DNA from 3 places in the Agarivorans sp. QJM3NY_29 genome. Region 2 is predicted to be linked to each of the others. Evidence: predicted binding sites of a transcription regulator. Region 2 holds the regulator's gene; each other region holds the start of a gene.
The links. Region 2 encodes FliA, which starts transcription of late flagellar genes. Its sites were predicted from a motif close to CTAAAGNTNNNNNNNNNNNNGCCGATA; they were not measured.
Positions count from the first base shown of each region.

Region 1 (3,283 bases), 550 kb from region 2:
CAAGGGAAGTTGTGCTTTATCGATACTTAAACCATTGTTTTGTAGATTGGTAAATAAAAGTTGATTTAGGAAGATGCCACCAAACCCAACTGGCAACCACATATAGGTTGTAACCAAGCCAAAAGTTAAACAGCAAGCGATTAAACGGCGATCGATTTTTAGCTGATTTAAAGCACCAATCAGCGGTGGAATTAAAATGGGGATAAAGGCAATGTGCACTGGCACCAGATTTTGCGAAGCGATGGCCATGAGAATGATGGCGCTTAACATCAACCATTTCACTAAGCTTAAGCGGCTTTCTCGGTGTTTGTCTACGCGGCTGATAATCTTTTCGGCAATAAAATCAGTCAGTCCACTGCGAGATATTGCCACAGCAAAAGCACCAAGTAGGGCGTAACTGAGAGCAATTTGAGCACCATTGCCTAAACCTTGTTCGAAGCTAGAAATTGTTTCCGCCAGGGGCAGTCCTGAAACGAGGCCTCCGACTAACGCGCTAATGGTGAGCGCTAATACTACATTTACCCGCATGAGACTAAGTATTAGCATTAAACAAACGGAAACAACAACGGGGTTAAACATGAATGAGATCCTATGGTTCTTCAGGGGTATCTTGTGGAATAGGAAGCGGCCAACCACCTAAGGTCTGCCATTTATTTACTATTTTGCAAAATAGTTCTGCGGTTTTTTGCGCATCGTAAAGTGCCGAATGAGCTTCTTGATTACTAAATTCAATATCAGCTTCCCGACAGGCCTTCGCTAACACGGTTTGGCCGAGCGCTAAAGCGCTCAAACTTGTGGTATCAAAACTCACGAAAGGGTGAAAAGGGTTACGTTTGATCCGACATCGCTCAACCGCAGCGTTAAAGAAACTCATATCAAAAGCGGCATTGTGAGCCACCATGACAGCACGGCTACAGCCGTGGGCTTTCAAGGCCTTACGAATTGGCTTAAACATTTCTTTTAGTGCGAACTCTTCACTCACCGCAGCACGGAGCGGGTTTGTGGGATCGATACCGGTAAACTCTAAAGCAGCTTTTTCTAAGTTTGCTCCCACAAAGGGATCAACGTTAAATTGCACGCTGTCGAGTACATATAACTCGCCATTTGCATCGAAGCTGAGTAAGCAAGCCGCTATTTCCAATAATGCATCGGTGTTGGCATTAAAGCCTGCCGTTTCAATGTCGATAACAACCGGGTAATACCCTCGAAAGCGGTTCGACATAAGCTGAGAGCTGTGTTCTGTAATGGTCATAATCTGGCATAGTATTTACTGAGGCGCGCATTATTACAAAAGCAGCAAAGAATCGCGAATTTGCTTTAAAGATAATTGGCCTTTGGCCGATATTTTAAGGAGAACAGAGGATTTGCGACTATGAAACCTTATTTATTGTTAACTTTGGCGCTTGGGACGACGGTCACTCACGCTAGTGTACGCAGCTATTCAGCATCAATGGACGATTCAACCTGGGTCATGTCCAGCCAATCTCCTATTGAATGTCGTATGGACCATTTTATTCCATCGTTTGGGATCGCTAGTTTTGTTAGTCGCGCCTCGAAGAATGTTAATTTAGACTTCTACTTAGACATGTACAAAATTTCGCCGCAGACACATCAGGTTTCATTACGCAGTGTGCCGCCGATGTGGAAACCTGGGGCAAGTTCTAAAAGAATTAGTGAATTGTCTTTTTACCAGCAATTTGACGGTTACGTGCACGCCCAGCCAGCTTGGCAAATGCTGAGCGAATTAGAAGACGGTAATATCCCCACTTTTTATTTTGACGATTGGTATGCTAATAATGCGACGACATCGGTGGGGATCTCATCGGTTAACTTTAAGCAACAATATAACGATTTTTTGAAGTGTGTGGGGCGATTGTTACCTTACTCATTCGATGATATCGCCTTCACTGTGTTGACTTATCAATCCAATAGTAACGAGTTGACTGCGCGTTCTAAACAACGTTTAAGATTGATTGGTGACTATGTTAAGAATGACCCAGACATTGATGTTGTATTGGTTGATGCTTACACCGATAGTTATGGTGGTAAATGGATAAACCAAGAATTGTCGGATAAACGCGCCAAGCGAATCAAAGATTTTTTTAAATCGAGTGGTTTAGACGACAGCGTGATCGAGGTGGCGGGTCATGGTGAGCGGCGCCATGTCGCAAGTAATGATAATACCTTAGGTCGCGAACGAAATCGCCGAGTGGTTATTTCCTTAGGTAAAGATCTACTCTAAATTTCTATGATGTGCTGTAATAGTGGCGCTTTATGACTCAAGAGCCAACAGCTAATCGCCTAGCGAATGTCGCCCGCAGCTAAAGGCTGCGAGCAGCTTGTTGAGGACGAGCATTAACAGCGTCAACTTAGGCGTAAATACTTAGCTTCTTTGATTAAAACGAACCTGAAAGGTATTACGCTGTTGAGTGCGCGGTAATAAGCGTACCGTCGCGTGATGTAGCTCTGCAATATCTCGGCTAATCGACATCCCTAAACCCGCACCATCGCCTTTTTCGGTATTTGCCCGATAGAAGTTATCAAATAGTTTCTCTCTGGTGTCTTGGCTGATGTCCGTACCACTATCACTGATCGTGACTTCGATGTCATTGGCTTGCGCCTTCAGTTTGACGTCAATTTCACTGTGGCTTCCTGAGTATCGGATTGCATTATCAATTAGATTCCTAAATAAAATACTTAATAGTATTTCATCACCATCAATGTAACAGCTATCGCCTTCAAAACTGAGTTCTTGATGTTGGCGCAGTGCAATGGGGGCTAAATCTGCTAAAGCTTGCTGTAGAACTTTGGCAAGATCAAAATTTTGGCTGATTAAATCTGTGATACTTTCCACTTTGGCAAGTGTGAGTAGTTGATGTAACAAACGATCGGTACGATCAATGCCTTTAAGAATGTTATCTAAATCTTGCCTTAGTTGCTGTGGATTTTCACTAAGAATAGCGTTTTCAGCATTGAGTCGTAAGATGGTTAATGGGGTTTTTAGTTCATGAGCTGCCATACGAGTAAAGCGTTTTTCCCGTTGCCAAGCTTGTTCCAGCTGCACTAGAAGCTGGTTTAAAGCATCCACTAAGGGGGAAAGCTCTCGAGTTTGATTGGTCACATAGATCCGATCTAATTTGTGTGCACTACGTTGAGCAATGGCGGTACCCAATTCGGCAATCGGTTTGAAGTTTTTGTCGATTAGAAGTACCAATAGCATGATCAGGCAGGGGACCAGGATCAATTGCGGTAAGGTTGCGGTAAAGGCAATTTTATCGATCAC
Region 1 covers NZ_CP194036.2:2,434,064-2,437,346, forward strand. The annotation lists gene ACRRS0_RS11150 (Na+/H+ antiporter family protein) at 1-579, opposite strand, end outside; gene rnt (ribonuclease T) at 590-1,252, opposite strand; gene ACRRS0_RS11160 (flagellar protein MotY) at 1,373-2,242, shown strand; gene ACRRS0_RS11165 (ATP-binding protein) at 2,384-3,283, opposite strand, start outside.
Region 1: the regulator FliA is predicted to act here: its motif matches at 1,318-1,344, upstream of ACRRS0_RS11160 (flagellar protein MotY).

Region 2 (3,283 bases):
CCCGCGGCCACCGTTACGTAATGTGTCAAACACATTTTCCGCACCATGACAAACGTCAACGAGTTCAGTTAATGATAAGAAACCAGCACCACCTTTAACGGTATGAAAACCCCTAAATATAGCATTCAATAAGTTACTATCATCAGGACGTTTTTCTAGATCAACAAGCTGTTCAGAAAGCTGCTCTAGGATCTCTGCCGCTTCTACCAGAAAGTCTTGTAAGATGTCTTCATCTACATCAAACGACATGCGCTACTCCCTTAAAATCCTAAACTAGACAACAAGTCATCAACATCGTCTTGATCGTTAACAACGTCATCCCTTTGTTCTTTATTAATTATAGGGCCTTCTGCTTCAACACCCGATTTTTTATCATCTTGACCAGGAGCGACATCCACCATGTCAGTGCCAAACAAGGTGAGCATCTCAACTAAATTCTCTTCAACCTCCTGAACTAAAGTGATCACCTTTCGAATCATTTGCCCGGTAAGATCCTGAAAATCCTGTGCCATTAAAATTTCAGTAAGCATGTTACGTAGTTTATCGGCATCAGATGAAGAACTAGTCAGAAAAATATCGATTTGGTGACACAGCGCTTTAAATTGGCCTAACTCAATTTTCCGATCCATCAAATTTTGCCATACAGGCATAATATCATTGATATCATTGGTTAATTTATCAGCAATCGGCAAACCCGACTCGACTGCATCCATCGTTTTATTAGCAGCTTGATCGGTCATTTCGATGACATAGTTTAAACGTTCTTTGGCATCGGGGATTTCTTGGTTCGCGAGTTCATTGATCCGAATATCCAATTTGAAATCATTTAATGAATCGTGAAGTTGACGAGTGAGCTGGCCAACTTTATCAAACAGCAAGTTAGCTTTTGGAGCACATAGCTCACTGACTAGTTGGTTCGCCTCGGCGACCTTTCCCATTTCAAGTAGCATCACCAGTTGTTGCGCATCCGCTAATGAAATAATCGGAGTATCGGTGCTCACGCGTCTTCCTTTTATTGTAATCTTTCGAAAATCTTATCGAGCTTCTCTTTTAAAGTAGCTGCTGTAAAAGGTTTTACAATATAACCATTTACTCCGGCTTGTGCGGCTTCAATAATTTGTTCACGTTTCGCTTCCGCGGTGACCATCAATACAGGCAGGTGAGCTAAACTCTCATCGGCACGAATGTTTTTCAACAAATCGATACCTTCCATACCAGGCATATTCCAATCAGTCACTACAAACTCAAAATCGCCACCCTTAAGCATTGGTAGCGCGGTGTTACCGTCATCGGCCTCATGTGTATTGTTGAAACCTAAATCTCTCAACAAGTTCTTAATAATCCTTCTCATTGTTGAAAAATCATCAACAACCAGAATTTTCATATTTTTATCCAAGGTACGTCCCCCAGCTGGATGTTTTACTAGCCCACAAACGGGTCACAAATTTATGTAATACATTATTATGCCTTAATAAACACAATTTTAGTCCATCTTTTATAAGTTTTGTAAGGATGAATTTCTCTATTGTGTCCAATCTCGCATTCGAGTTTTCACTCTGGCAAGCGCTTGACTATGAATTTGACTCACTCTCGACTCACTAACGCTTAATACTTCACCAATTTCTTTAAGATTAAGCTCTTCATCGTAATAAAGCGATAATACTAAGGCTTCTCGTTCAGGTAGCCCTTTGATGCACTCCGCCAAAGATTGTTGAAATCGTTGATTTGCAAAACCTTCGAAAGGACGATTTTGCTCGCGACTTTCTTCGTTAGAAATGACATCCTCGTTTACCCCAAGGTCCTCAATGCCTAAGATTCGCCCGCAATTAACATCCGCTAGCATCGTATGGTATTCGCGAAGAGAAACCCCGAGTTTTTCAGCAACTTCAGCGTCTTTAGCGTCACCATTTTTTTCTCTTTCAACAGCAGCTATAGCGTCACTAATCGCTCGACTATTTTTATGTACAGAACGCGGAACCCAATCGCCACGGCGTATTTCATCAAGCATCGCGCCGCGAATTCGGATCCCTGCATAGGTTTCAAAGCTAGCACCTTTAGAGCCATCAAAATTACGAGCGGCTTCTATCAGCCCGATCATTCCAGATTGGATTAAATCATCCACAATAACACTAGCCGGTAGCCTAGCCATTAAGTGATGGGCAATCCGTTTAACCAAAATGGCGTGACGCTCCACTAACGCATTAGTGTCGTTAACGCTGGTATTGGCGTAGGCGGCAACTTTATTCACTAAGCTGCTCTCTATTCTTGCGTTGTCCAAATTCGAGAAGATTCTCGATGAAAAATTCTAAATGTCCTCCCGCTTGCTCAGGTATCGGCCAAGTAGCCGCTTTGCTGGCTAAAGAGCGAAATGCCAAAGACGCTGGTGACTTAGGATAGGCTTCAACCACAACACGTTGTTTGCGAACGGCCAATCGGACATTGTTATCATAGGGAATACAAGACACTAACTCGAGAGTGGCATCTAAAAACCGTTCCGTCACCCGAGTCAGCTTGGTAAATAACTCCTGACCTTCTCTTAAACTACGAACCATATTGGCAACAACTTTAAATTTATACACCCCATGATTATTAGAGAGTAGTTTAATCAGGGCATAAGCATCGGTAATTGATGTTGGTTCGTCACACACGACGACTAAAATATCTTGCGACGCTTTTGCAAAACTCAACACCATATCAGAGATGCCCGCTGCGGTATCAACCAGCAAAACATCTATCGGTGTTTTCATACTACTAAAAGCGCGAATTAAACCTGCATGTTCCGCAGGGCTTAATTCAACCATGGATTGAGTTCCTGAAGTTGCTGGCGCAATCAGAATCCCATTTGGTCCCTCAACTAATACTTCGTCAAGAGTGCACTCTCCCGATAGCACATGCGACAGATTTTTAGTCACGCGCAGCCCAAGTAGCACATCAACATTCGCCAAACCTAAGTCCGCATCAAGGACCATGACTCGCTTGCCTTGACCCGCCATTGCAATTCCCATGTTAAGCGTCACGTTGGTTTTACCAACCCCACCCTTTCCACCAGTCACTGCGATTACTTTCACATTATTTTTTTGTTGCATCATTCGTAAGCCGCTAGCTTGATCAAAATCATTATGTTTAGAATACATCCGAAACCTTCTGTTGTTCGGTTTCACTAAACCAAAAGTGTTGCTGAGAATGCTTATCTATCACCGACAAAGCTTGCTCAACTAATTCGCTAGGCACCGCCACTGCAATATCTTCTGGTACTTGCTGACCATGAGTAACGTAACTGATT
Region 2 covers NZ_CP194036.2:1,883,732-1,887,014, reverse strand. The annotation lists gene ACRRS0_RS08670 (chemotaxis protein CheW) at 1-249, opposite strand, end outside; gene ACRRS0_RS08665 (protein phosphatase CheZ) at 261-1,001, opposite strand; gene cheY (chemotaxis response regulator CheY) at 1,013-1,396, opposite strand; gene ACRRS0_RS08655 (RNA polymerase sigma factor FliA) at 1,523-2,248, opposite strand; gene ACRRS0_RS08650 (MinD/ParA family protein) at 2,241-3,134, opposite strand; gene flhF (flagellar biosynthesis protein FlhF) at 3,124-3,283, opposite strand, start outside.

Region 3 (3,283 bases), 2.5 Mb from region 2:
GTTGTTATATAGAGTATTGGGATTACAAGATACGTAGACGATGTTGTCGTAGTCCTGCACCATCCTTAAGGTGGCGTCATCTAAACCGGCACGAGGTGGATCAACTAATATGGTGTCGCACTGATAATCACTTAAGTCTACTTGGGCTTCTTTTAGGCGGCGAAACTCACGTTCACCTAACATGGCCTGAGTGAATTCTTCGGCGGATAGACGAAGAATTTTCACATTATTAATGTGATTGGCTTTGATATTGTATTGTGCGGCTTCAACTGAGGGCTTGGCTATCTCGGTGGCTAAAACGCGTTGGAAGTTTTTCGCAAGTGCCAGTGAAAAATTGCCGTTACCACAGTAGAGTTCGAGCAGATCGCCCTGGCTGTTGGCAGTTGCCTGTTGCGCCCATTCCAACATATGTTGGTTGACGACGGCATTTGGCTGGGTAAAGCTATTTTCAATTTGCTGGTAAATGAGCTGCTCACCGGCAACTTCAAGTACTTCGTTAACCCTATCTTGTTCCAAACATATTTTTTGCTTACGTGAGCGACCGATCAGTTGTAGTGAAAATAGCTTCGATAGTTCTGCTTTTAGCTGCTCGGCGGCGGTCCGCCATGCTTCATCAATCGGTTTATGGTAAAGCAAGCTCACGATTATCTCGCCACTAAGGGTGGAAAGAAAGTCGACTTGGAATAGTTTATGACGCAAAACTTGCTCAGATTTGAGCTGTTCGATTAATAGCGGCATTAGGCGGTTAATTAACGCGCTTGCTGGCGGAAAGCTGTCGACTCTGAATTTTTGCTTGGTTGCTGGATCAAACATGATGTAGTAGAGGTCATCACCTTCGTGCCACATTCTAAATTCGGCACGCATCCGATAATGTTTGCTGGCTGAGCTGAAAATGCTAGGTTCAGGAGGATTAAATTCAGCAAATTGTTCGCGGCGTTTAGCGACCTTTTCGGCCAACAGTTGTTGGTATTTTTCTGGATAGTATGCAATTGCGCTCATGACCGCTCCTCAAATTTAGCAAGGAGCGCAATTTAAAGGCGCATTGCTTGCTTGTCCAGTTTATCTACAATAATAGTGAGATTATTTCTAAAGTTTTAAATACAGTCGCCGATAAGTTGTGACTAGGGTAAATCCAGGGGGCGTTATGAACGAACTTAAAGGCATAGGCAATTCGCCAATCCAGCAATATGCTGAGCGCTTATTGCAGCAGTCCACGCCGACTATCGCAAAGGGCAATCAATTAGCTAATGATAAGGCTAGTTTTAATCAGCAGGACCTGGTGGCCAGCCATGTATTGTTGAGTTCGATTGAAAAGCATACCTTATCGATTGCTGGTGGTGGGGTTAGTTTAGCCAAACCACAACAACCCAGTATATTTGATGCCGAAGAAGTGGCGAAGAATGTGCTTAATTTTGTTGCAACGACCTTATATGGTGCCAAGCAGGCTGGGATGCCAGAAGACCAGTTACAAGAAATGATGGCTCAAGCGCGTAAGGGTGTGGATATGGGGTTTGCCGGAGCCCGTGAAGACCTTAGTGACTCAGGGATCCTTAATGAAGAGTTAGAAAAAGGCATTGATAAGAGTTATGACTTGATCCAAGACGGTTTAGAAAAAATCGAAGCGGGTGACTACGAGATACAAAATTCTCCAATATTTAGTCAACTCGCCATGGGAAATCGTCAATCGGCAAGCATGGAGTTGGAAACGGCAGAGGGTGACAAAGTTACCATTAGTTATGGGAGTCAGTTGGCAGCCAGTTACCGAGAAGAACAGTCATCTTTTCAGGCATCGTTTTCTTCACAGCAGCAGTTTAGTTTTTCCGTTGAAGGCGACCTGAATGATGATGAGTTGGCTGCAATCGCCGATTTAGTGAAACAAGTGGATAAAGTGGGGCAGCAGTTTTTCTCGGGGAATCTGGATCAGGCGTTTGATCAGGCCTTAAACATTGGGTTTGATGAGCAACAGTTAGTTGGTTTTGCGGTGAACTACCAGCAACAACAAACGGTGGCGGTGACTCAGGCCTACCAACAAACAGCGGAGAAAAGCGCCGAGAATAGCACTGCTGGTTCAGAGCTAGTCCCCGACTTAAGTGAGTTTTTAGGTGCTTGGCAGGACATTCAAGCCAAAATGAGCGCTTTGTTTACTCAACCAGAATCCGCGACCGAAACCCTACTTAATGGGGTTTTACCTGTTTCTAGCCCTTCGGAAGGAGAAGCGAAACAAGCCGATGTTGAACGGTTTAAAGGTTTCGCTGAGCGTATGGCCGATGTGCTTGCTGAATATAATCAAAAACGCGCGGCGGATGAAGCGACATCCGGCACTATTAGTTAATTTCATGTTTGCATAAAGTAAATGAAATAGGCTGTTCATTCGCCAAGTGCTGGCTTATACTCTCGCCCGCTGTGGTGCCTGAGCTAGCGAAGTTCAGGCTTAATAGGGAATCTGGTTAAAGTCCAGAACTGACGCGCAGCGGTAAAGAGGAACGAAAGCTCAAGGATTGGCCTTTTCCAAGGATCTCCAGACACTGTTTGCCCCGCAAACGGGAAGTCGTAGCCGTAGTAAATAAAGTCCCCCCGCCTCTAAGTCCGAATACCTGCCACATCGCACATGCTATTTAGCAGCAAACTACGACGCGAGAATTAGGATTATATCGATGAAGAAGTTCATATTACTGGCCGCAGTAGCGCCAGCTTTCGGCTATGCCCAAGAAACCCCTCCAGAACAAACGACCATGGTGGTGACCGCCAACCGTATACAGCAAAGTGCTACTAGCGTAATCGCGCCACTCACGGTGATCAGTCGCGGTGAAATAGAAAGTAGTGGTGCGCAAGATATTGTTGGTATTCTCAACCAACAGGTTGGTATTAGTGTCAACCGTAATGGCGGTAAAGGACAAAACGAGAGTGTGTTTATTCGCGGCTCAAGCTCTGCACAATCTTTGTACCTCATCGATGGCGTACGTATTAATACTGCCACTAGTGGTGGCGCTCAAATGTCATTACTGCCATTAGAATTCGTTGAGCGCATTGAGATTATACGAGGGGCTCGTGCGTCAGTATATGGCGCAGATGCTGTGGGTGGGGTCATCAACATTATCACGCGGCCGGAGTTTGGTAGTCAGTATTTTGGGATAAAAGCTGCGCTTGGCAATCATGAGAGTCGACGTTTAGCTGGGCGAGTTAATACCCCGATTGGTGAGTCGACTCAGTTGAATGCGATCCTCAATGGTGAGCGTAGTGAAGGTTATAATTTTAGACCAAGCAGCGAACTGGACGAGGTTTA
Region 3 covers NZ_CP194036.2:4,461,519-4,464,801, reverse strand. The annotation lists gene trmA (tRNA (uridine(54)-C5)-methyltransferase TrmA) at 1-999, opposite strand, end outside; gene ACRRS0_RS20280 (DUF5610 domain-containing protein) at 1,145-2,332, shown strand; cobalamin riboswitch at 2,388-2,616, shown strand; gene ACRRS0_RS20275 (TonB-dependent receptor domain-containing protein) at 2,655-3,283, shown strand, end outside.
Region 3: the regulator FliA is predicted to act here: its motif matches at 1,087-1,113, upstream of ACRRS0_RS20280 (DUF5610 domain-containing protein).